Regions from separate parts of the Stutzerimonas stutzeri genome, predicted to be linked through region 4. Evidence: predicted binding sites of a transcription regulator. Region 4 holds the regulator's gene; each other region holds the start of a gene.
What was found. The regulator FliA, encoded in region 4, starts transcription of late flagellar genes. The targets are predictions, from matches to a motif close to CTAAAGTTTNNNNNNNNNNNGCCGNTAA.
Positions count from the first base shown of each region.

Region 1: SM130_RS03220 (methyl-accepting chemotaxis protein) is a predicted target of FliA. The motif match lies at 3,370-3,397, and genes of this name have one in related genera.
Region 2: SM130_RS19435 (methyl-accepting chemotaxis protein) is a predicted target of FliA. The motif match lies at 2,483-2,510, and genes of this name have one in related genera.
Region 3: SM130_RS13030 (methyl-accepting chemotaxis protein) is a predicted target of FliA. The motif match lies at 5,183-5,210, and genes of this name have one in related genera.

Region 1 is NZ_CP139348.1:734,442-741,877, forward strand. It holds gene SM130_RS03210 (efflux RND transporter periplasmic adaptor subunit) at 1-603, opposite strand, end outside; gene bfr (bacterioferritin) at 849-1,316, shown strand; gene SM130_RS03220 (methyl-accepting chemotaxis protein) at 1,374-3,296, opposite strand; gene cueR (Cu(I)-responsive transcriptional regulator) at 3,497-3,940, opposite strand; gene SM130_RS03230 (heavy metal translocating P-type ATPase) at 3,954-6,332, opposite strand; gene SM130_RS03235 (heavy-metal-associated domain-containing protein) at 6,481-6,672, shown strand; gene SM130_RS03240 (TetR family transcriptional regulator) at 6,677-7,324, opposite strand.
Region 2 is NZ_CP139348.1:4,190,012-4,197,447, forward strand. It holds gene SM130_RS19425 (hypothetical protein) at 1-175, shown strand, start outside; gene SM130_RS19430 (DUF962 domain-containing protein) at 182-706, opposite strand; gene SM130_RS19435 (methyl-accepting chemotaxis protein) at 810-2,372, opposite strand; gene SM130_RS19440 (3-hydroxyacyl-CoA dehydrogenase) at 2,544-4,067, opposite strand; gene SM130_RS19445 (PaaI family thioesterase) at 4,185-4,628, shown strand; gene SM130_RS19450 (hypothetical protein) at 4,632-5,975, shown strand; gene radC (RadC family protein) at 5,980-6,654, opposite strand; gene coaBC (bifunctional phosphopantothenoylcysteine decarboxylase/phosphopantothenate--cysteine ligase CoaBC) at 6,793-7,436, shown strand, end outside.
Region 3 is NZ_CP139348.1:2,899,889-2,907,324, reverse strand. It holds gene ccoP (cytochrome-c oxidase, cbb3-type subunit III) at 1-588, opposite strand, end outside; gene ccoO (cytochrome-c oxidase, cbb3-type subunit II) at 687-1,298, opposite strand; gene ccoN (cytochrome-c oxidase, cbb3-type subunit I) at 1,311-2,735, opposite strand; gene SM130_RS13035 (alpha/beta family hydrolase) at 2,799-3,491, shown strand; gene SM130_RS13030 (methyl-accepting chemotaxis protein) at 3,533-5,101, opposite strand; gene acnA (aconitate hydratase AcnA) at 5,450-7,436, opposite strand, start outside.
Region 4 is NZ_CP139348.1:1,780,134-1,787,569, reverse strand. It holds gene SM130_RS08235 (protein-glutamate methylesterase/protein-glutamine glutaminase) at 1-245, opposite strand, end outside; gene SM130_RS08230 (chemotaxis protein CheA) at 299-2,461, opposite strand; gene SM130_RS08225 (protein phosphatase CheZ) at 2,473-3,267, opposite strand; gene SM130_RS08220 (chemotaxis response regulator CheY) at 3,291-3,665, opposite strand; gene fliA (RNA polymerase sigma factor FliA) at 3,740-4,465, opposite strand; gene fleN (flagellar synthesis regulator FleN) at 4,483-5,310, opposite strand; gene flhF (flagellar biosynthesis protein FlhF) at 5,402-6,694, opposite strand; gene flhA (flagellar biosynthesis protein FlhA) at 6,710-7,436, opposite strand, start outside.

The DNA of each region.
Region 1 (7,436 bases), 1.0 Mb from region 4:
ACTGACCTCGATATGACGGTTGTCCTGCATTTCGAATACCGGCGTGCCGACTGCGACCACCATGTCAGGTTCGGCCAGCCTGCGAGCCACCACACCATCGAACGGTGCAGTCAGGGTGGTGTGATCGATATTGCGCTGGGCGCTATCGCGGGCCACGCGGGCGGCCACGGTGTTTGCCTGCAGAGCCTCAATGGCGGCCGGAGCGAGGATGCCTTCGGCGAGCAGGGTGCGCTTGCGCGCCAGATCGGCTTCCAGCTGCCGCAAACGCGCCTCGGCCTCGCGCATCTGCAGGCGATAGTCGGTGCGATCCAGCTGGGCCAGTGCTTGACCACGACGAACGCGGGTGCCTTCGTCGATCATGATGCGCTCGATGCGCCCGGCCACCTCGAAGGACAGCTGGGTGGTGGTCACGCTGCGTACCACGCCGGAGAAACGCAAGGCTTCGGTCTTTGGTTCGGCGGGCTGCAAGGGCTCGACCAGCGCCATCCTCGGCGGTTCAGGCGCCGGCTCTTCCCCGGACGAGCAACCGCCGAGCAGTGCTAGCGCGCAGACGACGACCGTCAACCAGGTCTTGGGCACTGGGAATGCTGGCGTTGACGTCATCGGGGCTCCTGTCTGATTGGCATTGCTAGCGCTATGGGCGCGCGCTGGGACCCACAATAGAGCCCCGCGCCAGCGCAGGAGTTCGGCGGCATCTGTTACCAATGACGTGACTGGGCGGTCGATTTCTGCCCAGGCTCTGCCACACTTGAGATGGCACGGCTGCGGCGGCGCAGCGCTTGACCGACACAGACTCAGCGGGGATGCTTGCCTGCTGTTGAAGACGCATCAGTCATGGGGAATACGCAATGCAAGGCCAGGCACCGGTAATCGACTATCTGAAAGAGCTTTTGCGCGGGGAATTGGCGGCACGCGATCAATACTTCCTGCACTCGCGGATGTACGCCGATTGGGGCTTTACCAAGCTCTACGAGCGCATCAATCACGAAATGGAAGAGGAGACCCAGCACGCTGACGCACTGCTGCAGCGTATCCTCTTTCTCGAAGGTACGCCGGACATGACGCCGGAGCCGATCAATCCGGGCCATACCGTGCCGGATATGCTGCGCAACGACCTGGCGCTTGAGTACAAGGTGCGCGCCGCGCTGGCGCAGGGCATCGAGCTGGCCGAACAGCACGGCGACTATCCGACCCGCGACATACTGGCGCTGCAACTGCAGGATACCGAGGAAGATCACGCCTACTGGCTGGAACAGCAGCTCGGCCTGATCGACCGCATCGGCCTGCAGAACTACCTGCAAACGCAAGCCAGCTGATACGGCAGTTACCGCGAGGCAGACGCTGCCCGTCTCGCGGTAACCAGCCAGACTCGATCAGAGCCGGAAGCGGCTCACCATCATCTGCAGCTGACCGCCCAGGCGGGCCAGCTCCGAGCTCGACGCGGCGGTCTCCTCGCTGGCGGCGGCGGTCTGCTCCGACACATCACGCACGTTCACCACGCTACGGCTGATTTCCTCGGCCACCGCGCTCTGCTCTTCGGCAGCCGCAGCGATCTGCTGATTCATCGCCTGGATATTCGAAACGGTGCGGGTAATGTTGCTCAGCGAAACGCCGGCACGGCGCGCCAGCTCGACACCGCTGTCAGTCAGGTCGCGGCTGGTGTGCATGATCGAAGCGACCTGCTGCGTGCCGTTCTGGAGCGCAGCAACCAGGCCTTCGATTTCCTCGGTGGATTTCTGCGTACGTTGTGCCAGGCCGCGCACCTCGTCGGCGACCACGGCAAAACCGCGACCCGCCTCGCCAGCGCGGGCAGCCTCGATGGCTGCGTTGAGCGCCAACAGGTTGGTCTGCTCGGCCACGGCGCGGATCACGTTCATCACGCTGCCGATCTTGTCGCTTTCGCCTTGCAGAGCGGTCATTGCCTCGGTGGAGCGCAGCACCGCGGTGGCCATGCGCTCAATCTGCGTTACCACCTCGGTCACAACGTGATCACCTTCACGGGCTTCACTGTCCGCTTCGGTGGCCGCCAGCGCTGCCTGTTCGGCATTGCGTGCGACTTCCTGAACGGTGGCCGACATTTCGTGCATGGCCGTAGCGACCTGATCGGTCTCTTCTTTCTGGCTGTTCACGCCGGCGCTGGTCTGTTTGGTCACCGCGGACAGCTCTTCGGCAGCTGCGCTGATCTGGCTGACGCCATCGCGGATGCCGCCGATCAGCTCGCGCAACGTCGAGCCCATCTGCTGAATGCCACGCTGCAGCACGCCGAGTTCGTCGCGACGATGAATCTGCGCGGTTTCGCTCAGGTCACCTGAAGCAATGCGCTCCACATCAGCCAGGGTCGCGCGCAGTGGCAGGATGATCTGCCGGGTAATGACCCAAGCGGCCAGCACACCGAGCACCAGTGCGAGCAGGGTGCTGACGATCAGGCGGCTGCGTGCATCGCTGCTTTCGACATCGAGACGGTCGAGCTGGAACTGATACAGCGAATCGCTGATGCGGACGATTTCCTTCTGCTGATCGGTCATTTCCTGACGGGCCTTGGCAATCGCCTGGGTGGCCGTCTCCAAGGCCTGGATGGCGCCGCGGTATTCGTCGAGCGCTGCGCGGATCTGTTGCAGCGCAGCGCCGCCGTCAGCATCCAGCACACCGGCGTGGCGCCCCAGCGAGGCCTGCGCGGCGTCTAGCTGGGCATAGATGGCCTTCGCCGCCTCGCTGCCCGGCGCGCTGATGTACACACGCAGCAGGTACTGCGCGCGCTGCACGTCGTCCTCGATTTGGGTGATGGCCTGAAATTGTGCGAAACGCTCTTCATCGTATTCCGAGAGCTGCAGCACTTGGCGGGCGACACCGGCAGTCAGCTCACCCAGACGGCTGGCGGCGCCATCGATGACTTGCCGGGAACCGTTGGCCTGGGTGTAGGCCTTGCGCATGTCGTTCAGCGAGTTCTGGTACTGCGCGTTGTAGCCGGCCTGCTCCTTGAGCTGGGCGACGTTGATCGGGTTCTTGAACGAATTGAGCAGTTTGGTCTGCTGCGCGAGGTAGATACCCAGGTTCTTGTCCAGGCGCTCGGTGGACTCGGCGTCGCCATTGGCCAGCATGAACTGCAGGCGGGCAATACGCAGGTCGGTCAGTGTCTTGTTCAGCAGCGAGATTTCAGTCATCCAGCCGCTGCGCTGGATGACGCTGCCGAGGCTGCCCCAACCGTTCCAGGCGAGGATGATGGTCAGGGCCAGTACGGTGGCGAAGCCCAGTGCGAGCTTCCTGCTGACCCCGATGTTTGCAAACCAGTTATTCATAGCAGTCCAATCTAATGAGTGCGATTCGAGCTGGGCGCCTTATGCAGGCGGCCCGGCTGTGTCTTCGCTTTCACTGTCGGCTGCGTGCGCATGATCTTGAATGGCGGGTCGAGAAACGACTGCGATATCGGACGACCGTCGCAAATACTGGGCGGAACGCACAGCTGGAGAGCGTGACCGGTATCGGCCTCGCGCTGTGGTCAGCGCTTTTCCAGCCGTGTGATCGAGCTGGTGCGGGCTGCCGGTGCAGCGCAGCAGCCGCTTTCGATGCCTTGCAGGATCGGACAATCGGGTCGGTCGTCGCCCTGGCAGTGGTCGACCAGCTGCTGCAGCGTGTCGCGCAGGCCGACCAGCTCGGCGATCTTGCGGTTCAGCTCGTGGATGTGCGCGCCGGCCAGGGCTTTCACATCGGCGCTGGCGCGCTGGCGGTCCTGCCACAGAGCCAGCAGCTTGCCGACTTCTTCCAGCGAGAAGCCCAGGTCACGGGCGCGACGAATGAACGCCAGCTGGTGCAGGTCACGCTCGTTGTAGTGGCGGTAGCCATTGGCCCCGCGCCCGGCGGGCATGAGCAGGCCGATGGATTCGTAGTAGCGGATCATCTTCGCCGTGAGCCCGCTGTGTTTTGCTGCCTGACCGATGTTCATTACCTGCCTCCGATCATTCTTCCGGTTTCCAGGAACGCAGCAGCAGCGCGTTGCTCACCACGCTGACGCTGGACAGGGCCATCGCCGCGCCGGCTACCACCGGGCTGAGAAAGCCGAATGCGGCGAGTGGTATGCCCACCAGGTTGTAGATGAAGGCCCAGAACAGGTTCTGCTGGATCTTGCGGTAGGTGCGTCGGCTGATTTCCAGCGCCGCCGGCACCAGGCGTGGGTCGCCACGCATCAGGGTAATGCCGGCCGCATGCATGGCTACGTCGGTACCACCGCCCATGGCGATGCCGACATCTGCCGCAGCCAGCGCCGGTGCGTCGTTGATGCCGTCGCCAACCATGGCCACCACTGCGCCGCCCTTTTTCAGTTGCGCCACGGTGGCGGCCTTGTCCGCCGGCAGCACTTCGGCATGTACGTCGTCGATATGCAGCGCTTCGGCCACCACGCGGGCGCTGCCGCGGTTGTCGCCGGTGATCAGGTGGCTGCGGATGTGCCGCGCCGCCAGTGCGGCAATGGCCGCTGCGGCGCCGTCCTTGAGACTGTCGCCGAAAGCGAACAGGCCGAGAATGCGCGGCGCTGGCGTACGTTCCACCAGCCAGGAGAGGGTGCGGCCTTCGGCTTCCCAGCGCTGGGCGGTTTCCAGCAGCTCGCCCGGCTGCAGGCCGTACTCCGCAAGCATGCGCCGGTTGCCCAGCGCCAACTGCTGACCTTCCAGTGCTCCGGCGATGCCGCGGCCGCTCAGGGCTTGGCTCTTCTCGATATCTGGCGCTTCGATGCCCTCAGCTTCACAGCGCTCCAGCACCGCACGGGCCAGCGGGTGTTCGCTGCCGCGCTGCAGGGCACCGGCCAGGCGCAATATTCGAGAGTCGTCGCCGTCCACGGCATGCAAATGGATGATCTGCGGCTTGCCCGAGGTGAGCGTGCCGGTCTTGTCGAAGGCCACGGCCGTGACCGCATGGGCAACTTCCAGCGCCTCGGCGTCCTTGATCAGGATGCCGTGTCGCGCCGCCACGCCGGTTCCGGCCATGATCGCTGCCGGCGTGGCCAGGCCGAGGGCGCAGGGGCAGGCGATGACCAGCACGGCCACCGCGTTGATCAGCGCAACCTCGGCCGGCGCACCCGTGAGTAGCCAGCCGATCAGAGTGAACACGGCAATCACCAACACCGCCGGGACGAACACCTGGCTGACCTTATCCACCAGTTTCTGAATCGGCGCCTTGGCCGCCTGGGCGTCTTCCACCAGACGGATGATCCGCGCCAGCACGGTCTCGCCACCGAGCGCGGTGGTGCGCACCAGCAGGCGGCCCTCACCATTGATCGCGCCGCCGGTGATGCGATCACCCGGCGCCTTGTTCACCGGGAGGCTCTCACCGCTGATTAGCGCTTCGTCGGCCTGGCTTTCGCCCTCGATCACTTCGCCATCTACCGGAAAGCGCTCGCCGGGTTTGACCAGCACCAGGTCGTCCAGGCGCAGGGCGGCAATGGCGACATCTTCTTCGCGGCCGTCGATCACCCGGGCCGCGCGCTCCGGGCGCAAGGCTTCGAGTGCGCGGATCGCCGCGCTGGTCTGGCGTTTGGCACGGCTTTCCAGGTACTTGCCCAGCAGCACCAGGGCGATCACTACTGCCGAGGCCTCGAAATACAGGTGCGGCATCTGCCCGGCAGGCGTCGCCCACCACTGGTAGAGGCTCAGGCCGTAGCCGGCGCTGGTGCCGATGGCGACCAGCAGATCCATATTGCCGGAACCAGCGCGCACCGCCTTCCAGCCAGCCACGTAGAAGCGTGCGCCGAGGATGAACTGCACCGGCGTGGCGAGCAGAAACTGGATCCATGGCGGCAGCATCCAGTGCCCCCCGAACAGCTCGGCAAACATCGGCAACACCAAGGGTGCGGCCAGCAGCAGGCCGGCAATCACGGCCCAGCGTTCGCGCTGCAGGCGCCGTTCGGCATCCTCTTCCGGGCGCTGCTGGTCGCCGGCGCTGGCCTTGTAGCCGGCAGCCTCGACGGCCCGGATCAGCTCGGTGGGGTTCGGCGTACCGATCACTTCGACATGCGCACGCTCGCTGGCCAGATTCACCGCTGCGCTGCGCACGCCTGGCACCTTGAGCAAGGCGCGTTCGACCCGGCCGACGCAGCTGGCGCAGGTCATGCCTTCGATGTTCAGCTCGATGTTCTGCAGCGGTACGCCGTAGCCAGCTTTCTGCACGGCCGCGATCAGCGTCGCCATGCCAAGGTCCACGCCTTCAATGCGCACCTGTTCGTTGGCCAGGTTGACGTTGGCTGCGGCGACACCCGGCACCTTGAGCAGGGCGCGTTCGACGCGCCCGGCGCAACTGGCGCAGGTCATACCGCTGACTGGCAGCGTATGGGTGGCGCTGGACATGGCAGTGACTCCTCGGATTGCGATAGCTGCAGAATCGACCTTAACCCTATGGCAAGGTCAAGACCATGATCTGCGACAGCGGGTGCCTTGACCTTGCCCAGGTGGCAAGGTCGAGAATCAGTGCATTCACCAGCCGAGGAGAGAGACGATGCAAATATTCAACGTGAGCGGAATGACCTGCAGCCACTGCGAGCGCGCCGTAACCCAGGCCATTCAGGCGCTGGACCCGCAGGCGCAGGTGCAGGTGGATCTGGCGGCCGGAACGGTGCAGGTACAGAGCAGCGCCAGTGAGCAGGCGATTCGTGAGGCGATCAGCGAAGAGGGCTATCAGGTGAGCTGATCGCTCAACCGGCGAACTGGTCGGGATCGTCCGGCCAGTCGCGGACCAGGCCGCGGAACAACGGGTCGATCAAGGCCTTGGTGTCGACCTCTGGCGCGAACAGTTCGGTATCCCGCGTCCAGTCGGTGAACAGCCCCACCACCATTGCATGCAGCGACAGCGCGGCGAGTCGCGGCGTTACGCCTGGACGCAGGCAGGCCGAAGCCTTGCGCAGCAGGTTCTCGCACAGATCGATGAACTGATTGATGAACGCGTGATGGCGTTCTTCGGCTTCGCGCAGTTCATCGGTGAACTCACACTTGTGCAGCAGAATGGTGAAGATGCGGCGCTTCTGCTCGTTGCTAGCCAGGGTGCTGATGGCCTCGACCGTCAGGTTGCGCAGGGCGATCAATGCCTGCAGCGGTTGCTGCTGATCACAGCTGCACAGGCGCTCGGTCATCTGCTCCGGTGGCAGGCGAATCTGATTGAGCATCTCGTGGAACAGGTGCGCTTTGTTCTGAAAATGCCAGTACACCGCGCCGCGCGTCACTCCAGCGTCACGGGCGATCTGGTCGAGGCTGGTGTGGGCCACCCCCTTGTCCAGAAACAGGCGCTCGGCAGAGGCGAGGATGGCGATACGGGTTTTCTCGGCTTCTTCTTTGGTTCGGCGCATGGGCAGGTTCAGGCAGGTGACGGCTGCTTCGGGCGTCCAGCAGCGATGGAGGCGGCCAGTGTAACGGCGCATCTCGTCGTGATGCATGTTTACAATCGGCGGTGTATGTAAC
Region 2 (7,436 bases), 2.4 Mb from region 4:
CGATCCGGCGCTGGCCAAACTCAAGACCCGCTGGGATTTCCTCAAGGTGGCGCTGGAAGACATGAACAGCGGCAGCAACAACTTCTCCACCGCGTCAGGCCGCCCCTTCGCGCCGATCATGGTCGACCGCCACGCTCGCGGCCTCAGCGACCAGTGGATGGCGGCCAAACCCTGAACGACGTCAGCCGTGGGCGGCTGAATCGCGCAGGCGCACCGGCCCGACACGCGCCTCGATAGCGAGGCGCAACGGCTCGCGCAAACCGAGCATGAAGCCGAGTTCAGCAGCGACGAATAGCGGCCCGATAATCAGCCCGGTTAGGTCGTCGACGAAGGCCGGCTTGCGTCCCTCGAAGTAGTGCCCGACGAACTGGATGACCCAGCCGAGCACGAACAATCCCAGCCCGGCACCCAACCACAACGCTGTCGTCGCGCTGGCGAAGCGTGCGCCCAGCCAGATGCAAAGCAACAGAACGGCGCTCATCAGCAGGCCATACCGCAGATCGAGGCGCAGATAGAACACCGCCGCCACGAGCGAGACCAGTGCGGCCGGGCTGAGCCATATACCGGCCCAGTCGAGCCCTGGCCGCGAGAGCAATACGGCCACCGCCAGCACGATTAGCGGAATGCCGATGAAATGGGTAAGCAGGTTACGCGGATCGCGATGGTAGGCGGCATATTGCGCCAGGTAATCGGTGAGGGTTTTCATTGGCGACATCTCCGGTAATCGCATCCGCCAAGCTTAGCCGGTCAGTGCGCCGTCGCCCTCGCCAGCAGACAAGGCTATCGCGCCAACATCAAGGTTGGCTGCGCTATTCCTCGGGGCGATAGCCCAGCCGCAGCCCACCCCAATGACGACCATTGACCATGATCGGTACCGACAGGTCATGCATCAGCTCACCCGTATCGCGGCTGTAGGTTTGCAGCAATACCCGACGTTGATGGCTGCCACAGCGGCCACCCGTGCGATCGTTGAACAGGCGCTTGCTACGGCTCTTGACCCGGTCGATTTCCGGATTACCTACCGGCGGCTGACTGAATGCGCGGTTATGCGTCGGGACATAGCCTTCGGGCGTTGTGGCGATGGCGTAGACCAGCGCCGAATGCTTCTGCAACAGCGGCTCCTGAATCGTCGGCAGCACGTCATCGGCATAGCGATCGAAACGGGTCTGATACTTCACCGGATCGGTATTGGGCTGCGCGCGGTAGTTGCGATCGAACAAATCATCGAGGCTGACACGTCCAGCCTGGATATCCGCCTCGAATCGAGCCGCAATGGCCGCCGCGCCCTGACGAGCCAGGTCAAAGATGGCCTGGTGATAATCGTCGAGCTGAACCTCGGCCAACTGCTCGCTGGCGCTCTCGGCTTGCGCAACAAGACGTTCGGCAGCCTGTTCGAGCTGCCGGGTCTGCTTTTCGCTGTCCAGCGCATCGGCGCGCAGTTGATCGAGCGCGACGAACTGACCGGTCAGGCGCTGATGGTTGTCGGCGGTGCCGGTGGTGATCTGCTCCACCTGACTTTCAACGCTGCCGGCCAGACCGGCAATGCCGCTGAGCTGCTCACCAGTGACGGCGATCTGCTCGGCGGCAGCATCCAGCTCGCTGGCCTGGCGCTGGATATAGCTGACCACCGCCTCGCTCTGCTGACGGATGTCGCCAACCATGCGGCCGACTTCCTCGGTTGCGCTGGAGGTTCGCGCCGCCAGACTGCGAACTTCGTCGGCGACCACGGCAAAGCCGCGACCTGCCTCGCCGGCGCGTGCAGCCTCGATGGCCGCATTCAGCGCCAGCAGGTTGGTTTGGCTGGCAATCGACTGGATCACGTCAGTAATGCGGCGGATCTCTTCCGTGCGGGCCGATAGTCCATCGATCAGCTCGCGGCTGGCGTGGGTCTGGGCGCTGAGCTGCTGCATGCGCTCAATGGCGCGCTGCAGCTCGGCCTGCCCAGCGTCGCTGCGCTGGCGTACCGCTTGCGCGGCATCCAGGGTGTGGCGGGCACGCTCGGCGCTATCCTGCTCGGTCGCGGCAATGGCCTGCGCGCCATTGGCGATCTCGCTCACCGCTTTGAGCTGCGACTGCAGGCGGCTCGCCAGCTGCTCGGCACTGTAGGCCACTTGCGCGGCGGACAGGGCGTTGTGACAGGTATTGCGCGAGAGGTTTTTGGTGAGTTCGGCGAACGCCTGCGGCGCATCGTCGGCACTCGAGGCGCTGCGGTCTGCTGCAGACCAGGCGGTAAACCAGGGCAACAGCGCTGCCGCTAGCAGCAACGCGCCGGTCACCAGCAGGGGCGGCACCAGCCAGTAATGCACAAGCAAGACACCGATGATCAGCGCGGCATGGGACGCGACGGCCTTGGGGCGGTTGGCAGGGCTCATGAACGGCCTCTTGTTCTTGTCGGTTCGATCCGACGTTGTACCCATACCCTCCGATAAAGAACAGTAGTGCCTTAGTAGCAACATGCCGTCATCGGAGGCTCACTACAGGCTTAACGGCCGCGCTCGAACAAACTGAAGGCGTGCGGAGTAGCCTCCGGTCGTCATCGGGCGCTATACGTCGAACGGTCGGTCAGGCGCGGTTAGCGGCAGCGAGAGTTGCACCCGTCGGCGCAGCCAAGGGCTCGGACGATAACGCGCCTCGCCGCCGTAGCAGCCCTGCATGGCCTGTAGAATGGCAAGGATTCGCGCCGCGCCGTAGTGCTCGGCAAAACCCAGCGGCCCCTTCGGATAGCCCAGTGCAAGGGTAACAGCGCGGTCTAGCGTCTGCGGATCAGCGATACCCTTCTGGGCGATCTCGCACCCCAGATTGACAATACTTGCCACTACCCGCTGGCTGACGAAGCCGGGCGAGTCATTGATAACCTCGACCGGCACACCATCGCTCGCCAGCGCCTGTCGCGCCTGCGTTTCGATGCGAGGATCAAGTGCAGGCTGGCGCATCAGCACGCGGCGCCGATGAAAATCACAGAACAGGTCGAAGGCCATACAGCGTTCCGCCGGCAAGCCGAGCCGCGCGATCATGCTGCTGCCATCCTCCCCCAACGGCGTGATCAGGCATATGGCGCGCTCCGATGGCCTCTCGCCGGTTTCCAGCTGCATACCGGCTTCACGCAACAATTCTGCCAGCCGACCACGCAAATCAACATCCTGACTGTCCAGCCAGAACGGACGCTCGACGGATACTGGTGGCAACTGCGGCTCGGGCGTGCGGATCTGCTGACCGTTCTCGTAGCGGTAGTAGCCCTGGCCCGTCTTGCGCCCGAGCAGGCCGGCCGCGACCCGCTGCGCCGCCTGGTACGACGGCGTGTAGCGCGGATCCTGATAGAACTGCTGGTACACCGACTCCATCACCGCATGGGAAATATCCAGCCCGGTGAGATCGAACAGCTCGAACGGCCCCATGCGAAAGCCCGGCCCGTCGCGGAGGATGCGGTCGATCTGCTCGGCATCGGCGATGCCCTCGGCGAGAATGCGCTGGGCCTCGGTGCTGTAAGCGCGACCGGCGTGATTGACCAGAAAACCGGGGGTATCCGGCGTGATCGCCGGAAAATGCCCGGACTCTTCAGCCAGCCCAACCAAACCCTCGATGACCTGCGGGTCGCTGCGCTCACCGCGCACCACCTCGACCAGCTTCATCAGTGGCACCGGATTGAAGAAATGAAAACCCGCCACCCGCTCCGGGCGCTGGCAGGCAGCCGCGATACGCGTAACCGAAAGCGATGAGGTATTGGTCGCCAGCACCGCGTGTTCGGCGAGCAGTTTCTCAAGTTCGACGAACAGCGCCTGCTTGGCCTCGAGATTCTCGATGATCGCCTCGATCACCAGATCGCAGCCGGACAGATCGGCCAGCGCAGGTGCCGCCTGCATGCGCGCAAGTGTGGCGTCCAGCTCGGCGACACTCAGCCGCCCCTTGGCTACACCGCGCTCGAGCAACTCACGGTTGAAGCGCAGCGCCTCGCTGATCGATTCGCTGCGTGCATCGTGCAACCACACCTGCTTGCCGGCGCCGGCGAACAACTGCGCAATGCCGCGACCCATGGCTCCGGCGCCGACGATACCGATACGGTTAAACATGCAGTCCTCCTCAAGCTCAAGCGTAATTTCGCACTGCGGAATAACATTTCACCGAATTGACCCTGAGCGTAAAGACTGCCAATCTCCAGCGCAAGTCAGCTGCCGAATCGCCTGCTTATGCCTGATCAGCCCTACCCCGCCGCCACGCTGCAACAGACGGAAGCCTCCTTGACCGGCTTCTTCCAAGACCTCGGCTGCCGCCTCACGGAATACGGCCCGGAACGCGTGGTGGTCGAACTGCTGTTGCTGCCACGCCACTTGAACAACGCCAGCAACTTGCACGGTGGCGTAACGTCTACCCTGCTGGACGTGGCCATGGGCCTTTGCGGAACCTGGGTGGCTCAGCCGGAGCAGCGCCGTGTGGCGACCACGCTATCGATGAGCGTCAACTTCAGTGCACCGGCGGCGGCAGGCAGTCGAATCCGTGCGATCGCCATCTGCCGCTCTGCCGGCCACAAGGTATTCATGGCCACTTGCGACCTGTTGGACGATCAAGATCAGTTGCTGGCGTTCGGCGAGGGCGTCTACAAGCGCGGCAAGCTGCGCAACGAGCTGCCCTGAACGATGCTCGCCCTGCTGCCGCTGGCGCTCATCTGCGAGCTGCTCACCCTGATTACTCGCCTACCGTTGCTGAGCGTGGTCAGCGGAGCATTGCTGGTGCTGTTCTTCGCCTGGCATTGGCGCTCGCTGATGCCCTATCCGCGCCGGCTCGGACTGGTCACCTTGAGCCTGTTCGGCTACTGGATGCTATTCAGTGAATCCGACTGGCAGCAGACGCAGCGGATGCTCTCCGCCGCGGCCTACTACGGCGCATTCATCGGCGCGCTCAGCCTCGCGCATTGTGCGGTCAAGCGGCTGCCGCAGCTCGGCGAACTGCATCGCCTTTTGTTGCGCCTGCCCCGCGCCAGCCTCTATCCGAGCTATCTGTTCAGTACCTTTGCGATCAGCTCGGTGCTGAGTTTCGGCATGCTCAACCTGGTCTGTGGCTCACTGGAACGCTATCTGGATCGACAGCCGTACAACCCGAAACAGCGCCGCGAAGGCGCCAGAGGCGTAATGGTCACCGCCCTGCGCGGCTTCGCCCTGGTGCCCTTGCTGGCACCGACCAGCGTGGCGGTGGCGATCCTCACCCGAGAGCTGCCGGGACTGAGCTGGAGCGCCCTGCTGCCGTTCGGCCTGTTTTGCGGAGCCATCCTGCTGGCGGTTGGTTGGCCAATGGAGAACCGCCGCCTGCAACAGTTGCAGCAAACCGCTGAGCCGGTGCAAGCGGCGGAGCCAGCCGACACGGCGAACGGGCTGCGCAGCGTGCTCTACGGCAGCCTGCTCGGCATTCTGGCGATTGCATTGCTGGCCAGCCTGACCTGGCTGTCGGCAACCCAGGCGGCGATGCTGCTGGTGCCGCTCGCGGTGATCGGGCTGCTGCTGTATCAGGGTGGATCACCGGTCGCTGTCTATACCGAGGTGCGCGACACCCTTGCCGGAATGCGTAACGAGACCCTCATCTTCGCCTGCTCCGCACTTCTCGGCGGCCTCACCGCCGTGTTGATCCCGGTCGAGCGGCTGGCTAGCCACTTCAGCAACACGCCGCTGGCGCTGTTCGGCCTCGGCAGCGCTGGCATGCTCACGATCATCATTCTGGCCCTGCTCGGCGTTGCACCGATCATTTCGCTCAGTCTGTGTGCCGCACTGCTGGCGCAGCTAGCCGGACACGGCGTAGCGATCATGCAGCCGGCGGTGGCGTTGCTGGTCGGCTTCTCATTGGCCATGTTGCTCTCGCCCTATGGTCCATCGGCGCTGATGCTGGCGCGCCACGCCGAACTGTCCCCGTGGCGCATCGCCTTCGGCTGGAACGGACGTTTCGTGCTGCTGGTACTCGGCCCATTGCTGCTGGTGCCGCTACTCGCCTAGGCGATCACATCCAGCCGTATTCGGCCATCGACAGCGGCTCGCCATCACCAACAATGAAGTGGTCAAGCACCCGCACGTCGATCAGCGCCAGCGCCTCCGTCAAGCGCTGAGTCAGCTGACGATCCGCCTGACTGGGTTCAGCCACACCGGATGGGTGATTGTGGGTCAGGATGACCGCTGCCGCGTTCTGCGCCAGCGCACGCTTGACCACCTGCCGCGGATACACGCTGGCGCCGTCAATGGTGCCGTGGAACAGCACCTCAAAGGCCAGCACGCGGTGTTTGGAATCGAGAAACAAACAGCCGAACAGCTCGTGCGGCTCATGGCGCAGCCGGGCCTTGAGGTAGTCGCGCACCGCTTGCGGCGACTCCAGCGCCGAGTCTCGCCGCAGCCGCTCGGCCAGATGCCTGCGCGCCATTTCCAGTACCGCCTGCAACTGGGCGAATTTCGCCGGTCCCAGCCCCAGGTGCGCGCTGAATTGATCGAGTTCTGCCTCAAGCAGCGCCCGCAGGCTGCCGAACTCGGCGAGCAGTTGCCGGGCGAGGTCCACTGCGCTTTTTCCGGCGACGCCGGTGCGCAGGAATATCGCCAGCAATTCAGCGTCGGAAAGCGCGGCTGCGCCCTGTTCGAGTAGCTTTTCCCGCGGCCGCTCCGCCGCTGGCCAGTCACGTATGCTCATGTCCTCTCCCTGTAGAGCAAGCCCACTTTTCCGCTGTGGGCGCTGTGCTATCTTAGCCCGTCATTTTTCCGGGGTATCGGGCGTTTTCTGACCTGGTTCTCACTCCGGACAGTCCTACAAAGTCAACAAGGCAGGCCTATGCAGCGGCTGTATCGTAAACGCATCGTCCTGGGCGTCGGCGGCGGCATCGCCGCCTACAAGAGCGCTGAACTGGTCCGCCGATTGCGCGACCACGGCGCCGAAGTCCGGGTGGTGATGACCCAGGGCGGGCGTGAGTTCATAACCCCCCTCACTCTGCAGGCGCTATCCGGCCACCCGGTCCATCTGGATCTGCTCGACCCCGCCGCCGAAGCGGCGATGGGGCACATCGAACTGGCGCGCTGGGCCGACCTGGTATTGATCGCTCCGGCCACCGCCGATCTCATGGCCCGTCTCGCCCAGGGCATCGCCAATGACCTGCTGACCACCGTGGTGCTGGCGACCAACGCCCCCGTCGCACTGGCGCCGGCGATGAACCAGGCGATGTGGGCCGACCCCGCCACCCAGGCCAACCGCGCCCTGCTGCTCGAACGTGGTATCCGCCTGTTCGGCCCCGGTTCCGGCAGCCAGGCCTGTGGCGATGTCGGCATGGGCCGCATGCTCGAAGCCGAGGAACTGGCCCAGGCCGCTGCGGACTGCTTCGCTACCGGCATGCTGACCGGCAAGCACCTGCTGATTACCGCCGGGCCGACTCAGGAAAACATCGATCCGGTGCGCTACATCACCAATCACAGCTCGGGCAA
Region 3 (7,436 bases), 1.1 Mb from region 4:
TTCTTCTCCGATGGCCTGGCCCCAGGCCGGCATGGCCGCGATACGACCGTTCAGAATGCTGGTCTTGATCGAAGCCGCATCACCACCCCAACGCCAGTCCTTGTCGGCCAGGTTCGGGAAGCCCAGGGAACCCTTGGCATCGGAGCCGTGGCAGATCGCGCAGTAGTTGGCGAACAGGCGCGCACCCATCTTAACCGCTTGTTCGTCCTGAGCGACTTGCTCTACGGACATGGCAGCATACTTGGCGAAGATCGGGCCGTATTTCGCATCGGCCTGAGCAACTTCGCGCTCCCATTGTTTTTCCTGTGTCCAGCCGCCTTCGTAACCTGGCAGAACGCCTTTCCAGTTACCCAGGCCAGGGTAGAGCACCAGATAAAGGATGCCGAACACCAGGGTGCCGATGAACAGCAGGAACCACCAGCGCGGCAGCGGGTTGTCGTATTCCTCGATGCCATCGAAGGCATGCCCCATCGTCTGATCTGTCGTACCGGCAGACTCGCCCTTGCGGGTGGCGAAGATCAACCAGAACAGAGCGATGATGGTGCCCAGCGTCAGCAGGGCGATGTATCCACTCCAGAAAGTGCTCATGTGCTACTCCTGAACAGCCCGAGCAACTCTGGCTGTCCGCGATTGAAGTCCCTGACGGCTGGCTTGGCAGCCGTCATTTTTCTTGGCTGATATACCACTCAGCGCTTGTTGGTCAGAGCCGTGCCGAGCACCTGCAGATAGGCGACCATCGCGTCCATCTCGGTTTTGCCCTTGACGGAATCACCGGCGCCGGCGATGTCCTGCTCGGTGTACGGCACACCAAGGGTGCGCAGAGCCGACATCTTCTTGGCGGTGTCCTTGCCGTCGAGGGTGTTTTCGACCAGCCACGGGTAGGAAGGCATCTTCGACTCGGGCACTACGTTGCGCGGGTTGTACAGGTGCGCACGGTGCCAGTCGTCGGAGTAACGGCCGCCTACGCGGGCCAGGTCCGGACCGGTACGCTTGGAGCCCCACAGGAACGGGTGGTCGTATACGCTCTCACCGGCGACGGAGTAGTGGCCATAACGCTCGGTTTCAGCGCGGAAGGGACGGATCATCTGCGAGTGGCAGCCGACACAGCCTTCACGGATATACAGATCGCGACCTTCGAGTTGCAGCGCGGTGTAGGGCTTCATGCCTTCAACCGGCTCGTTGACCGCGTCCTGGAAGAACAGCGGGACGATCTGGGTCAGACCGCCGATGCTTACCGCCAGGATCATGAACAGGGTCAGAAGACCAACGTTCTTTTCTAGTTTCTCGTGCGATTTCATTACCTAGGCTCCTCAGGCGATCTGCGCGGCAGCGTCGTACTCGGCCGGCTTGGCAGCCTGCACGGTGCGCCAGGTGTTGTAGGCCATGACCAGCATGCCGGCGAAGAAGATCGCACCGCCTATCATCCGTACAACGAAACCGGGATGGCTGGCTTCCAGTGCTTCGACGAAGGAGTAGGTCAGCGTGCCGTCGTCATTGATCGCGCGCCACATTAGGCCCTGGGCGATACCGTTAACCCACATCGATGCGATGTAGAGCACGGTGCCGATAGTGGCCAGCCAGAAGTGGGTGTTGATCAGTGCGATGCTGTGCATCTGCTCGCGGCCGAACACTTTCGGGATCAGGTGATACAGCGCGCCGATCGAAACCATTGCAACCCAGCCGAGCGCACCAGCGTGTACGTGGCCGATGGTCCAGTCGGTGTAGTGGGACAGGGCGTTGACGGTCTTGATGGCCATCATCGGACCTTCGAAGGTCGACATGCCGTAGAACGCCAGCGATACCACCAGGAAGCGCAGGATCGGGTCGCTACGCAGTTTGTGCCAGGCACCGGACAGCGTCATCATGCCGTTGATCATGCCGCCCCAGCTCGGAGCCAGCAGAATCAGTGACATCACCATGCCCAGGCTCTGCGCCCAATCCGGCAGGGCGGTGTAGTGCAGGTGGTGCGGGCCGGCCCAGATGTAGACGGTGATCAGCGCCCAGAAGTGGACGATCGACAGGCGATAGGAATACACCGGGCGTTCGGCCTGCTTCGGCACGAAGTAGTACATGATCCCGAGGAAGCCTGCGGTGAGGAAGAAGCCCACGGCGTTGTGGCCGTACCACCATTGCACCATCGCATCGGTTGCACCGGCGTAGATCGAGTAGGACTTCATCGCGGTGACCGGGATTTCCAGGTTGTTGACGATGTGCAGGATCGCCACGGTCAGGATGAAGGCGCCGAAGAACCAGTTACCGACGTAGATGTGCTTGACCTTGCGCGTCGCCAACGTTCCGAAGAAGACGACCGCGTAGGCCACCCAGACGATGGTGATCAGGATGTCGATCGGCCATTCGAGCTCCGCGTATTCCTTGGAGCTGGTGAAGCCCAGCGGCAGGGAGATCGCAGCGAGCAGGATGACCAACTGCCAGCCCCAGAAGGTGAACGCAGCCAGTTTCGGCGCGAACAAGGTGGTCTGACAGGTGCGCTGGACCGAGTAGTAGGACGTTGCGAACAGAGCACAGCCACCGAAGGCGAAAATCACCGCGTTGGTGTGCAATGGACGTAGACGACCGAAACTGGTCCATGGGAGGTCGAGGTTCAGAAATGGCCAGGCCAATTGTGCTGCGATGAAAACGCCGAGCCCCATCCCGACGATTCCCCACACCACCGTCATGATGGCGAATTGGCGGACCACCTTGTAACTGTAGGCGGTACTGGTTGCTGTGTTCATGTATGGGCTTCCATCCACGGGTAATGAGCAGTTTTTTTCTTTCTAATAGAAAGCGAGGCAAGGATGGGGAAAGGGCAATCTGCCGGTATTGACGCCGGTCAATACACACAGGGTGACAAAGGGTATCTCGTCCGATGGAACCAAACGTCGAACGAGGCGTCGGCCACGCTGATCCTGGCCCACGGTGCAGGGGCGCCGATGGATAGTCCGTTCATGGACGAAATGGCCGCGCGCCTTGCTGCGCGCGGGATAGCGGTTTGCCGGTTCGAGTTTGCCTACATGGCGCTGCGGCGTACGGGGGCGGGAAGGCGACCACCCAGTCCCCAGGCTCAGCTACTGGCTCAGTGGCGGGAAGTCCATGCACTGGTGCGACAGCAGGCCACAGGACCGTTGGCCATCGGCGGCAAATCGATGGGCGGGCGAATGGCGAGCATGCTGGCGGAAGAGCTAGAGGTCGATGCCCTGGTGTGTCTGGGTTATCCGTTCTATCCCGCCGGCAAGCCCGACAAGCCGCGCGTGGCTCATCTGGCGACACTGCAGACGCCGACGTTGATTCTGCAGGGCGAGCGTGATGCGTTGGGGGACCGCGAAACGGTGGCGCGGTATTCGCTTTCGGCAGCGATCGAACTGCATTGGCTGGCCGCCGCCGATCATGATCTCAAGCCTTTGAAACGTTCGGGGCTGACCCATGACCGACATCTGGACAGTGCTGCTGATGCGATTGCCGTCTTTCTCGGCCGCGTCGTTGCGCAATGAGCGGCGGTCGCGGCCGGATCTTGTGACCCGGCCGGCCATGCTTAGCGGTTGAAGCGCTCGACGAGCGAGTACTGGCCCTCGGCCGTGGCGGCGAGGTCCTCGCTGAGCAGCGCCGAGCTACGTGCGTCGCCGGTGGTCTGCTCGGCTAGGCGGGCAATGGTGCTGACGTTGTTGCTGATCTCGTCGGCCACGGCGCTCTGCTCCTCGGTTGCCGACGCGATCTGGGTGGTCATGTCGATGATGTTGCCCATCGCCTCGTTGATTCCGGTCAGCGCCTGGTCGGCCTCGGCCACCTGATCCACGCCACGTAAGGCGTGCGTGCGGCCGTCCTCGGTGGTCTGCACAGCGTGACGAGCCTGAGACTGCAGTTTTTCGATCAGTTGATGAATTTCGCCGGTAGCGGAAGCGGTGCGTTGTGCAAGCTGTCTTACCTCGTCAGCCACTACGGCGAAACCGCGACCGCTGTCGCCCGCGCGCGCGGCCTCGATGGCTGCGTTCAAGGCCAGCAGGTTGGTCTGGTCTGCGATGCTTTTGATCACATCGACCACGCTGCCGATGGCCTCGCTGTCATTGGCCAATTGATTGACGGCTTCGCCGGTCTTGCCCACCGAGTCGGAAAGCTGCTGGATCGCCTTGCGTGTTTCTGCCGTGACTTCGCGGCCCCGCACGGTAAGACGGCTTGCCTCACGGGTTGCATCGGCGGCCAGCGCGACGTTGCCGGCAACCTCTTGGGTCGTTGCGGCCATTTCATTGATGGCCGTCGCCACCTGCTCGGTCTCCTGCTGTTGCTGCACCAGGCCGTTGGCGCAGTTCTGCGCCAGCGAATCGGCCTCCTTGGCTTGCCCTTGCAGTTGGACGGCTGTGTCCTGCAGGCGGGTGAGACAGGTTTTCAGGTGCGCCTGCTGGCTAAGCATTGCCATTTCCAGCTGGGCTTCGGCGCCGCGGCTGTCGGTATACATGCACGCGATGAGCGGATCGCTGGTGCTCTGGCTTGCCAGCTGCAACAGGCGTCGCAGACCGCGTTGCTGCCAATGCAGGCCGGCGAGACCGAGCGGTATGGCGAGCAACGCAGCAGCGATGAAGCCCATCGCGTGATCCAAGCCCGCGCCAACGAGAAAACCGATCTGACTGACCATCAGGAACGGTATCCATTTGCTCAGTGTCGGCAACCAGGCATCACGGCGTGGCACGCCCGACTTGCCCGAATTTATGCGTGCATAAAGGGCCTCTGCACGCTGAACCTGTTCGCGCGTCGGCTTGGTCCGTACCGACTCATAGCCGGTGACCTGGCGTTGCTGGTCGAGAATGGGCGTGACATAGGCGTTGACCCAATAATGGTCGCCCGTCTTGCGCCGATTTTTGACGATGCCCATCCAGGGCTTGCCCTGCTTGAGCGTCGTCCACATATGGTCGAACACTGCCGGCGGCACATCCGGATGACGCACCAGGTTGTGCGGCGCGCGAATCAGCTCATCACGGTCGAAGCCGCTGACCTCGGCGAAGATGTTGTTGCAGTAAGTGATCTGACCTTTGAGGTCAGTGGTGGAGATGAGGCGCTGTTGATCAGGAAAGGCAAACTCACGTTGGGTTACGGGCTGGTTATTACGCATCGACAATCACGCCTGGCAAGAGGAATCGTAAGGTGGCGCCGCTGACCTTTGTATTTTTCTAAGGGGGTCAGTCTGACCAGTTGGTCGGCCGGAGAGTGGCGTTCTTGAGCGAAAGCTGATTCACCGATCAGCTTTCACTGCACTCAGGCGACCAGCGGCAACCAAGGCTTAATGGTTCTGTCATGGGCTTGGCCCATCGTTGGTGTGTGTCCGGGCGCTTTGCGATGCGAAGTGACGATCAGGGAGCCGGACAGCGGGAAGGGATAACCCAGGGCAGCAGGAAACCAATCGCCGATGGATTGGCGGGCGCCGATGCGAAAGGACTCGCATCGGCGTTTCCGCTTTCGGTCAACTTCCGATCAGCTGGCGCAGCACGTAGTGCAGAATGCCGCCTGCCTTGAAGTACTGCACCTCGTTGAGGGTATCGATGCGGCTCAGCACCTGGAACGAATCGCGCGAGCCGTCGGCACGTTCAACCTCAACAGTCAGCGTCTGGCGTGGCTTGATATCGGCATCGAGCCCACGGATCGAGAGCTTCTCCGTACCGTTCAGGCCCAACGACTGACGCGTCTGCTCGTTGACGAACTGCAACGCCAGCACGCCCATGCCGATCAGGTTGGAGCGGTGGATACGTTCGAAGCTTTCGGCGATTACCGCCTTCACGCCTAACAGGTTTGTGCCCTTGGCCGCCCAGTCGCGGCTGGAGCCGGTGCCGTATTCCTTGCCGGCGATTACTACAAGTGGCACGCCCTCGGCCTGATAGCGCATGGCGGCATCGTAGATCGAGAGCCTTTCGCCGCTCGGCTGATACAACGTATTGCCACCTTCCTCGCCGCCAAGCATTTCGTTGCGGATACGAATATTGGCGAAGGTGCCGCGCATCATGACTTCATGGTTGCCACGACGCGACCCGTAGGAGTTGAAGTCCTCCGGTGCTACGCCCAGTGACTGCAGGTAGGTACCCGCCGGTGAACTGGCTTTGATATTGCCGGCCGGCGAGATGTGGTCGGTGGTGATCGAATCGCCGAACACGGCCAGCACTCGAGCGTTCTCTACATCCGTCGGTGGAGTCGGTGGCTGGCCGATATCCTCGAAGTAGGGCGGGTTTTGCACGTAGCTGGAGCCGGCGTCCCACTCATAGGTGGCCCCCGCACTGACCGGAATTTTCTGCCAGTGCTCGTCACCGCTGAACACGTCGGCGTAACGGCTGCGGAACATCTCGCCATCGATACTCGCGACTGCTTCGGCGATCTCGGCGCTGCTCGGCCAGATGTCCTTCAGGTACACCGGCTGGTTCTGCGCGTCATAGCCCAGCGGCTCGCGGTCCATGTCGATACGTGTAGTACCGGCCAGTGCGAAGGCGACCACCAGCGGCGGGGATGCCAGCCAGTTGGCTTTGACCAGCGGGTGTACGCGGCCTTCGAAGTTGCGGTTGCCGGAGAGTACGGAAGAAACGATCAGGTCGTTATCGGTGACTGCCTGGCCAATCGCGTCTGGTAGTGGGCCGGAGTTGCCGATGCAGGTGGTGCAGCCATAACCCACCAGGTTGAAGCCGAGTTCATCGAGATAGCGGGTCAGGCCGGCACGCTTGAGGTAGTCGGTAACCACCTTCGAGCCGGGCGCCAGGGAGGTCTTCACCCAAGGCTGGCGCTTGAGTCCGCGTTCGATTGCCTTCTTGGCGACCAGGCCGGCCGCCATCAGCACGTTTGGGTTCGAGGTATTGGTACAGGAAGTGATGGCGGCGATGACGACAGCACCGTGCTTGAGCGCGAAGTTCTCACCTGCGACCGCAAACTCGGTTTCGGCTTGCTGCGTGCGCCCGCTGGTTTCGACCAGCAGATCGAAGTTCGCACCGATATCGCCGAGGGTAACCCGGTCTTGCGGGCGCTTGGGCCCGGCTACGGACGGCCGCACCTGGCTCAGGTCGAGCTCGAGGGTAGCGGTGAACTCGGGATCGGGCGAATTGCTGTCGCGCCACATTCCCTGCGCCTTGCTGTAACTCTCGACCAGCGCGACACGCTCTTCGTTGCGGCCGGTCAGGCGCAGGTAATCGATAGTCACCTGGTCGACTGGGAAGAAACCGCAGGTGGCGCCGTACTCGGGTGCCATGTTGCCGATGGTGGCGCGGTCGGCCAGCGGCAGATGGTCCAGGCCGGGGCCGTAGAATTCGACGAACTTGCCGACCACGCCGTGCTTGCGCAGCATCTGCGTCACGGTCAGCACCAGGTCGGTAGCGGTGACGCCTTCGTTGAGTTTGCCGGTCAGGCGGAAGCCGATTACTTCCGGGATCAGCATCGACACCGGCTGGCCGAGCATCGCTGCTTCGGCCTCGATA
Region 4 (7,436 bases):
GAGAACATCAGCACGGGTGTCGGACAACGCTGCATGATCTGCCGCACCGCCGTGATGCCATCCATCATTGGCATCTCGTAGTCCATGGTCACGACATCTGGCTTGAGCGCCAGCACCTGATCGATCGCCTCACGTCCGTTTGTGGCGGTGCCGACGACCTGGATATTGGAATCAGAGGATAGGATTTCCGAGACGCGCCGGCGAAAGAAGCCGGAATCGTCGACGACCAGGACCTTGACTGCCATACATCACTCCTAGCGGCAGCGCGCCCTTCTGTGGGCAGCGCTGCCTGACTGAATCAAATCCGGCGTGCGTACCGCTTGAGCATGCTCGGAACATCGAGAATCAGAGCGATGCGGCCATCGCCGGTGATGGTTGCGCCGGACATCCCGGGCGTACCTTGCAGCATCTTGCCCAGCGGCTTGATGACCACCTCCTCCTGACCCACCAGCTGATCGACGACAAAGCCGATGCTCTGGTTGCCGACACTGAGGATGACCACGTGACCTTCACGCTGCTCTTCCTGAGACGCATCGTGGATCAGCCAGCGCTTGAGGTAGAACAGAGGCAGTGCCTTGTCGCGCACTATCACCACTTCCTGGCCGTCCACTACGTTGGTGCGCGAAAGATCGAGGTGGAAAATCTCGTTGACGTTGACCAGCGGGAAGGCGAAGGCCTGATTGCCGAGCATGACCATCAGGGTCGGCATGATTGCCAACGTCAGAGGCACCTTGATCACCACCTTCGAGCCTTGGCCCTTGGTGGAGAATACGTTGACGGTACCGTTGAGCTGGGAAATCTTGGTCTTGACGACGTCCATGCCGACACCGCGGCCAGACACGTCGGAAATCTCGGTCTTGGTCGAGAAACCAGGCGCGAAGATCAGGTTGTAACATTCCAGATCGCTCAGGCGATCCGCTGCGTCCTTCTCCAGCATGCCTTTTTCGACCGCTTTGGCGCGCAGGATATTGGCGTCCATCCCCTTGCCGTCATCACTGATGATCAGCAGGATGTGATCGCCTTCCTGTTCGGCGGACAGCACGACCCGACCGGTGCGCGGCTTGCCAGCGGCTTCGCGCTCTTCAGGCATTTCGATGCCATGGTCGACCGCGTTGCGCACCAAGTGCACCAGCGGGTCGGCAAGCGCCTCGACGAGGTTCTTGTCGAGGTCGGTTTCTTCACCGACCAGCTCGAGATTGATCTCTTTCTTCAGGCTGCGCGCCAGATCACGGACCAATCGCGGGAAACGGCCGAAAACCTTCTTGATCGGCTGCATGCGGGTCTTCATCACCGCGCTCTGCAGGTCGGCAGTTACCACGTCGAGGTTGGACACAGCCTTGGCCATGGCCTCGTCGCCGCTGTTGGAGCCCAGGCGTACCAGACGGTTACGCACCAGCACCAGCTCACCAACCATGTTCATGATTTCATCGAGGCGCGCAGTATCGACGCGCACCGTCGTTTCGGCTTCGGCTGGCGGTTTCTCAGCCGGCGCCGCAACGGCAGGCTTGCTGACCGCTGCCGCCTTAGCTGGAGCTGCAGCGCGAGCGGGCTCTGGCTTGGGCGTCGGCTTGACTGGTGCAGGCGCCGCGGGTTCGACAGCTGCCACATCGGCAGCGGCAGGCTCGAACTTGCCTTTGCCGTGCAGCTGATCGAGCAAGGCTTCGAACTCGTCGTCGGTGATCTCGTCACCGGCCTTCGCTGGCGCCGCGCTTACTGGCGCAGCGGCCGGAGCGGCTTCGAACTTGCCTTTGCCATGGAGCTGATCGAGCAGCGCCTCGAACTCGTCATCGGTAATTTCATTACTGACCGGCGCGGCGACCGCGTCCGGCTCGGTGGGTGTCGTCGCGTCTGCTGCGGCAGCGAACTGGCCTTTACCATGCAACTGATCGAGCAGCGACTCGAACTCGTCGTCGGTAATCTCGTCCGTTACCGGAGCGTGTTCGGCCTCGGCTGCTGCCGGCACGCTGGCGGGCGACTGAATGGCATCGAGCAGCTGTTCGAACTCGGTATCGACAGCTTCGGCCTCGGCAGGGATCTGAGCCTCGACCGGCGCCGCCGGAGGATTGGCGGCAGCCGGCTCAGCCAGACGCGCTAGAGCAGCGAGCAGCTCACGTGAGGCTGGAGTCGGTTCGACGCGCTCGCGAACCTGGCTGAACATTTCGTTCACGGCATCGAGTGCCTGCAGAACGACATCCATCAGTTCGGAATCGACGCGACGCTCACCCTTGCGCAGGATGTCGAAGACGTTTTCGGCGATATGGCAGCACTCCACAAGCTCATGAAGCTGAAGGAAGCCTGCACCGCCCTTGACCGTATGGAACCCGCGAAAAATCGCATTGAGCAACCCCGTGTCATCAGGGCTGCTTTCCAGCTCCACGAGTTGCTCGGACAATAGTTCGAGAATCTCGCCGGCCTCTACCAGGAAGTCCTGGAGGATTTCTTCATCGGCGTCGAAGCTCATATTCACTTCCCCTAAAAGCCCAGGCTTGAAAGCAGATCATCGACATCGTCCTGGCCGGAAACGACATCTTCACGCATATCGGCATGCATCTGCGGACCTTCACCCTTGGAAGGTTCTTTTTCTTGTTTTTGCTTTTCCTGCTCGGCGCGCATCGCTTCGCGGTCGTGCTGGATTCCAGCCACACGATCAACCTGCCCTGCCATCAACACAAGATTGAGCAGGTTGCTTTCGAGTTCGGTGATGAGACGAGTCACCCGCTTGATCACTTGACCGGTCAGGTCCTGGAAATCCTGCGCCAGCATGATTTCACTGAGGTTCTGTGACAGCTGTGAGCCATCGTTCATGCTGCGCTGGAGATAGTGGTCGATGCGCTTGACCAGGTCGCGGAACTGCTCGGCGTTCATTTCGCGGCGCATGAAGCGCTGCCAATCAGCCGTCAGGCTCTGCGCCTCATAGCTCACGTAGTTCACCAGCGGAGCGGACTCCTCCACCAGGTCCATGGTGCGATTGGCGGCCTTCTCGGTCATCTCAACCACATAGGACAGCCGATCGGTCGCGTCGGTAATCGGTGACGGATCGCCTCCGGTCGCGCATGTATCCATCTCGAGCTTGACGATGGCGTTGTGCAGCTCACGCGTGAGCTTGCCAACCTCCAGGTAGATCCCGTGATTGCGCACCTGATTGAGTTCGTTGAACATCTGCGTCGCTTCATCGAAGCGGCCCTGTTGCAGACTTTCGATCAACTTGGGTGCATGAGTCTTCAGAGTCGCTTCGAACTCTGCCAGGCTTTGGTCTGCTTGCGTCATAGTGCCCTCGCGGCGTTGCTGCTTCAGCCGTTGACGCGCTCGAAGATCTTCTCGATCTTCTCCTTGAGCACCTGGGCAGTGAAAGGCTTGACCACATAGCCATTAACCCCGGCCTGTGCCGCTTCGATGATCTGATCGCGCTTGGCTTCGGCCGTCACCATCAGTACCGGTAGGTTCTTGAGGCGTTCGTCGGCGCGCACGGTGCGCAGCAGATCGATACCGCTCATGCCCGGCATGTTCCAGTCAGTGACCAGGAAGTCGAAGTTGCCGCTCTTGAGCATCGGCAGTGCGGTAGTGCCGTCATCCGCCTCGGCGGTGTTGGTGAACCCCAGATCACGCAGGAGGTTCTTGATGATTCGTCTCATCGTCGAGAAGTCATCGACGATGAGGATTTTCATGTTCTTGTCCAAGTCGACCTCCGTAAGTCCCAAAATGCCTCAGCAAACCGAGCACGTCATACCGCAAACAATCGTCAATTGGCGCGCCATTCACCGAGACGTGCACGCAACCGCGCAGCACACTGGCTATGCAACTGGCTCACGCGCGACTCGCTGACCCCCAGCACCTGCCCAATTTCCTTCAAATTCAGTTCTTCGTCGTAGTACAGCGACAGCACCAGCTTTTCACGCTCGGGCAGGTTCGCAATAGCATCGGCCAAAGCCTGCTGAAAGCGCTCATCCTCAAGGTCACGAAAGGGCTCCGGGTGGGTACTGGCGGCGTCATCCTCGAACTCGCCGTGCTCACCCTCCTGCAGCAGATCGTCAAAGCTGAACAGGCGACTGCCTAAGGTGTCGCCGAGAATGCCGTAATACTCATCGAGACTTAGCTTAAGTTCGGCCGCAACTTCATGATCTTTAGCGTCGCGCCCGGTTTTCGCCTCGATAGTACGAATTGCCTCGCTGACCATGCGCGAATTGCGGTGCACGGAGCGTGGCGCCCAGTCACCCTTTCGCACTTCGTCCAGCATCGTGCCGCGGATGCGGATACCCGCATAGGTCTCGAAACTGGCACCTTTGCCGGCGTCGTATTTCTTCGCTGCTTCCAGCAGTCCGATCATTCCAGCCTGAATCAGATCGTCTACCTGCACGCTGGCAGGCAGACGCGCCAAAAGGTGGTAAGCGATTCGCTTGACCAACGGCGCGTACTGATCGATCAGGCGGTACTGCGCATCCTTTGCCTGAGCCTTGCTGTAATACATAGCGGATCCGGCACCTGTCATTCGTGGCTTTGAGAAGCGGGGCTTATGAGCCGCTCTACGAAGAATTCGAGATGACCACGCGGCGTCGCGGGCAGTGGCCAGGTATCAATCTTCTGCGCGATAGCCTTGAACGCCAACGAGCATTTCGAACGCGGGTACGCCTCATAAACCGCACGCTGCTTCTGTACTGCCTTGCGCACCGCCTCGTCGTACGGCACGGCGCCCACGTACTGCAGCGCCACATCGAGAAACCGTTCAGTAACTTTGGTCAACTTGGCGAACAGGTTGCGACCTTCCTGCGGCGCATGCGCCATGTTCGCCAGCACGCGGAAGCGGCTGATTCCATAGTCGCGGTTAAGCAGCTTGATAAGAGCATAGGCGTCGGTGATCGAAGTGGGCTCATCGGTAACGACCAGCAACACCTCGTGCGCAGCCCGTACGAAACTGACCACCGAATCGCCAATGCCAGCCGCAGTGTCAATGATTAGCACGTCGAGCTCGTCGCCCAGATCGCTGAATGCTTGAATCAGACCCGCGTGCTGCAGCGATGAAAGCTGCACCATACTCTGCGTGCCCGAAGCGGCCGGCACCACACGGATGCCGCCTGGCCCCTGGATCAGCACATCGCGCAGATCACACTCGCCGGCAATGACGTCGGCCAAGGTGCGCTTGGTGGTCAACCCCAGCAGAACGTCGACGTTGGCCAAACCGAGATCGGCGTCGAGCAGCACTACACGCCGACCCAGATCGGCCAGCGCGAGCGAAAGATTGACCGACACGTTGGTCTTGCCGACGCCACCCTTGCCGCCGGTCACCGCAATCACCTGTACGGGATGCATACCCATGTTCACACGCCTATATCTTGCTGGGGCCTTGCGGCCGTCGATGCGCCCGCATGGCACGCATCTGATTCATTCAGGTACCGCTGTCGCAACTTCATCCGGCCCGCCTTGACGAACCGTTGTACAACCCGGCGAACATATCGGCCATGGTTTCCTCGCTCGGTTCCTCACCGGACTGCAAACTCACCGCACGACTGACCAGTTGGTGACTGCGTGGAAGGTGCAGGTCATCCGGAATCCGGGGCCCGTCGGCGAGGTACGCTATCGGCAAATGCTGGCTGATCGTGAGCCCGAGCACATCACCGAGGCTGCCGGCCTCATCCAACTTGGTCAGGATACAGCCGGCCAGGCCGCAGCGACGATAGTTGTGCCACGCCGCCTTGAGCACCTGGCTCTGACTGGTCGCGGCCAGCACCAGATAATTCTTCGATTTCACACCACGATCCGACAACGCTTCGAGCTGCATGCGCAGCGTCGGATCGCTGGCAGGCAGGCCGGCCGTATCGATGAGGATCACCCGCTTGCGTGCCAGCGGAGCCAGCGTCTTGCTCAACGACTGGCTCGGGTCGATCTGCACGACCGGTACATCGAGAATGCGGCCCAGGGTCTTGAGTTGCTCCTGTGCGCCGATCCGATAATTGTCCATGCTGACCAGCGCGATGTTTTGCGCGCCGTATTTCAATACGTAGCGTGCAGCGAGCTTAGCCAGCGTCGTGGTCTTGCCGACACCTGCCGGGCCTACCAGGGCGATCACGCCACCCTCTTCCAGCGGTTCGTTCTTGCTTACCTTGATTGCCTGAGCCAGGTAGGCCAACACCATCCGCCAAGCCTGGCGAGGCTCGTTGATCCCGGCAACCTTTTCCAACAGGCTACGCGATAGCTCGGCCGGCAAGCCCAGCCGTTGCAGGCGACGCCAAAGGCCGGCCTGCTGCGGACGGCGGCTTTGTTCCTGCCCCCAGGCAATCGAGCCGAGCTGGACTTCGATCAGCTCACGCAGACCGTGCAGTTCCGACTGCATCGCCTCGATCGCACGTGTGTCGACCGCGCCAGCAGCTTCGGCCACAGGCACAGGCTGCGGCTTACTCGCCGCGGCAGCGGGCTTCTCGTCAACCAGTTGACGATCCTGCATCTTCGCGCGAGGTGCAGCGCTCAGCTCAGCATGGGCATTGGCGAGGCGAGCCTGGGTCTTGCGCAGCTCGGCTTCCAGCGCCGGGTTGGGCTTGTTGGCGGCCGGAGCGGACTGCATCGGGTAATCGAGCACGGCAGTCAGCTCGACGCCGCCGGCCACCCGGCGATTGCCAATGATCACGGCATCGGCGCCCAGCTCGTCACGCACCATTTTCATGGCGATGCGCATATCGGCGGCGAAGAAACGTTTGACCTGCATGGCCTGTACCCTCGGTTAATTCTGACCCACCGTCGAAACGATGGTGACCTGCTTGTTGTCCGGTATTTCCTGATAGGCCAGAACATGAATGTTCGGCACCGCCAGACGCGCGAATCTCGACAGCATCGCCCGAACCGGGCCGGCTACCAGCAAAACTGCAGGCTTGCCGAGCATTTCTTGACGCTGTGCCGCTTCTATCAGAGACCTTTGCAACTTTTCGGCCATTCCCGGTTCCAGCAAGATGCCATCTTCCGAACCCTGACCAGCCTTCTGCAAGCTGTTGAGCAAGATCTGTTCCAACCGAGGTTCCAAGGTGATTACAGGCAGCTCCGGCTCTAGTCCCACAACGTTTTGCACGATTGCTCTCGACAGCGCGACGCGTACCGCGGCCACCATCGCGGCGGGATCTTGACTCTTGGCCGCGACGTTGGCGATGGCTTCAGCGATGGTGCGAATGTCGCGCACCGGGACCTGTTCCTGCAGCAATGCCTGGAGCACCTTGAGCAAAGTCGACAGCGAGACCATTCCAGGCACCAGCTCTTCCGCCAGCTTGGGTGAGCTCTTGGCCAGCAACTGCAACAGCTGCTGGACTTCTTCGTGACCCAGCAGCTCATGGGCGTGCTTGTGCAGGACCTGGTTGAGATGCGTAGCGACCACGGTGCTGGCGTCAACCACCGTGTACCCCAGCGATTGAGCTTGATCGCGCTGGCTCGCCTCGATCCAGACAGCCTCCAGGCCGAAC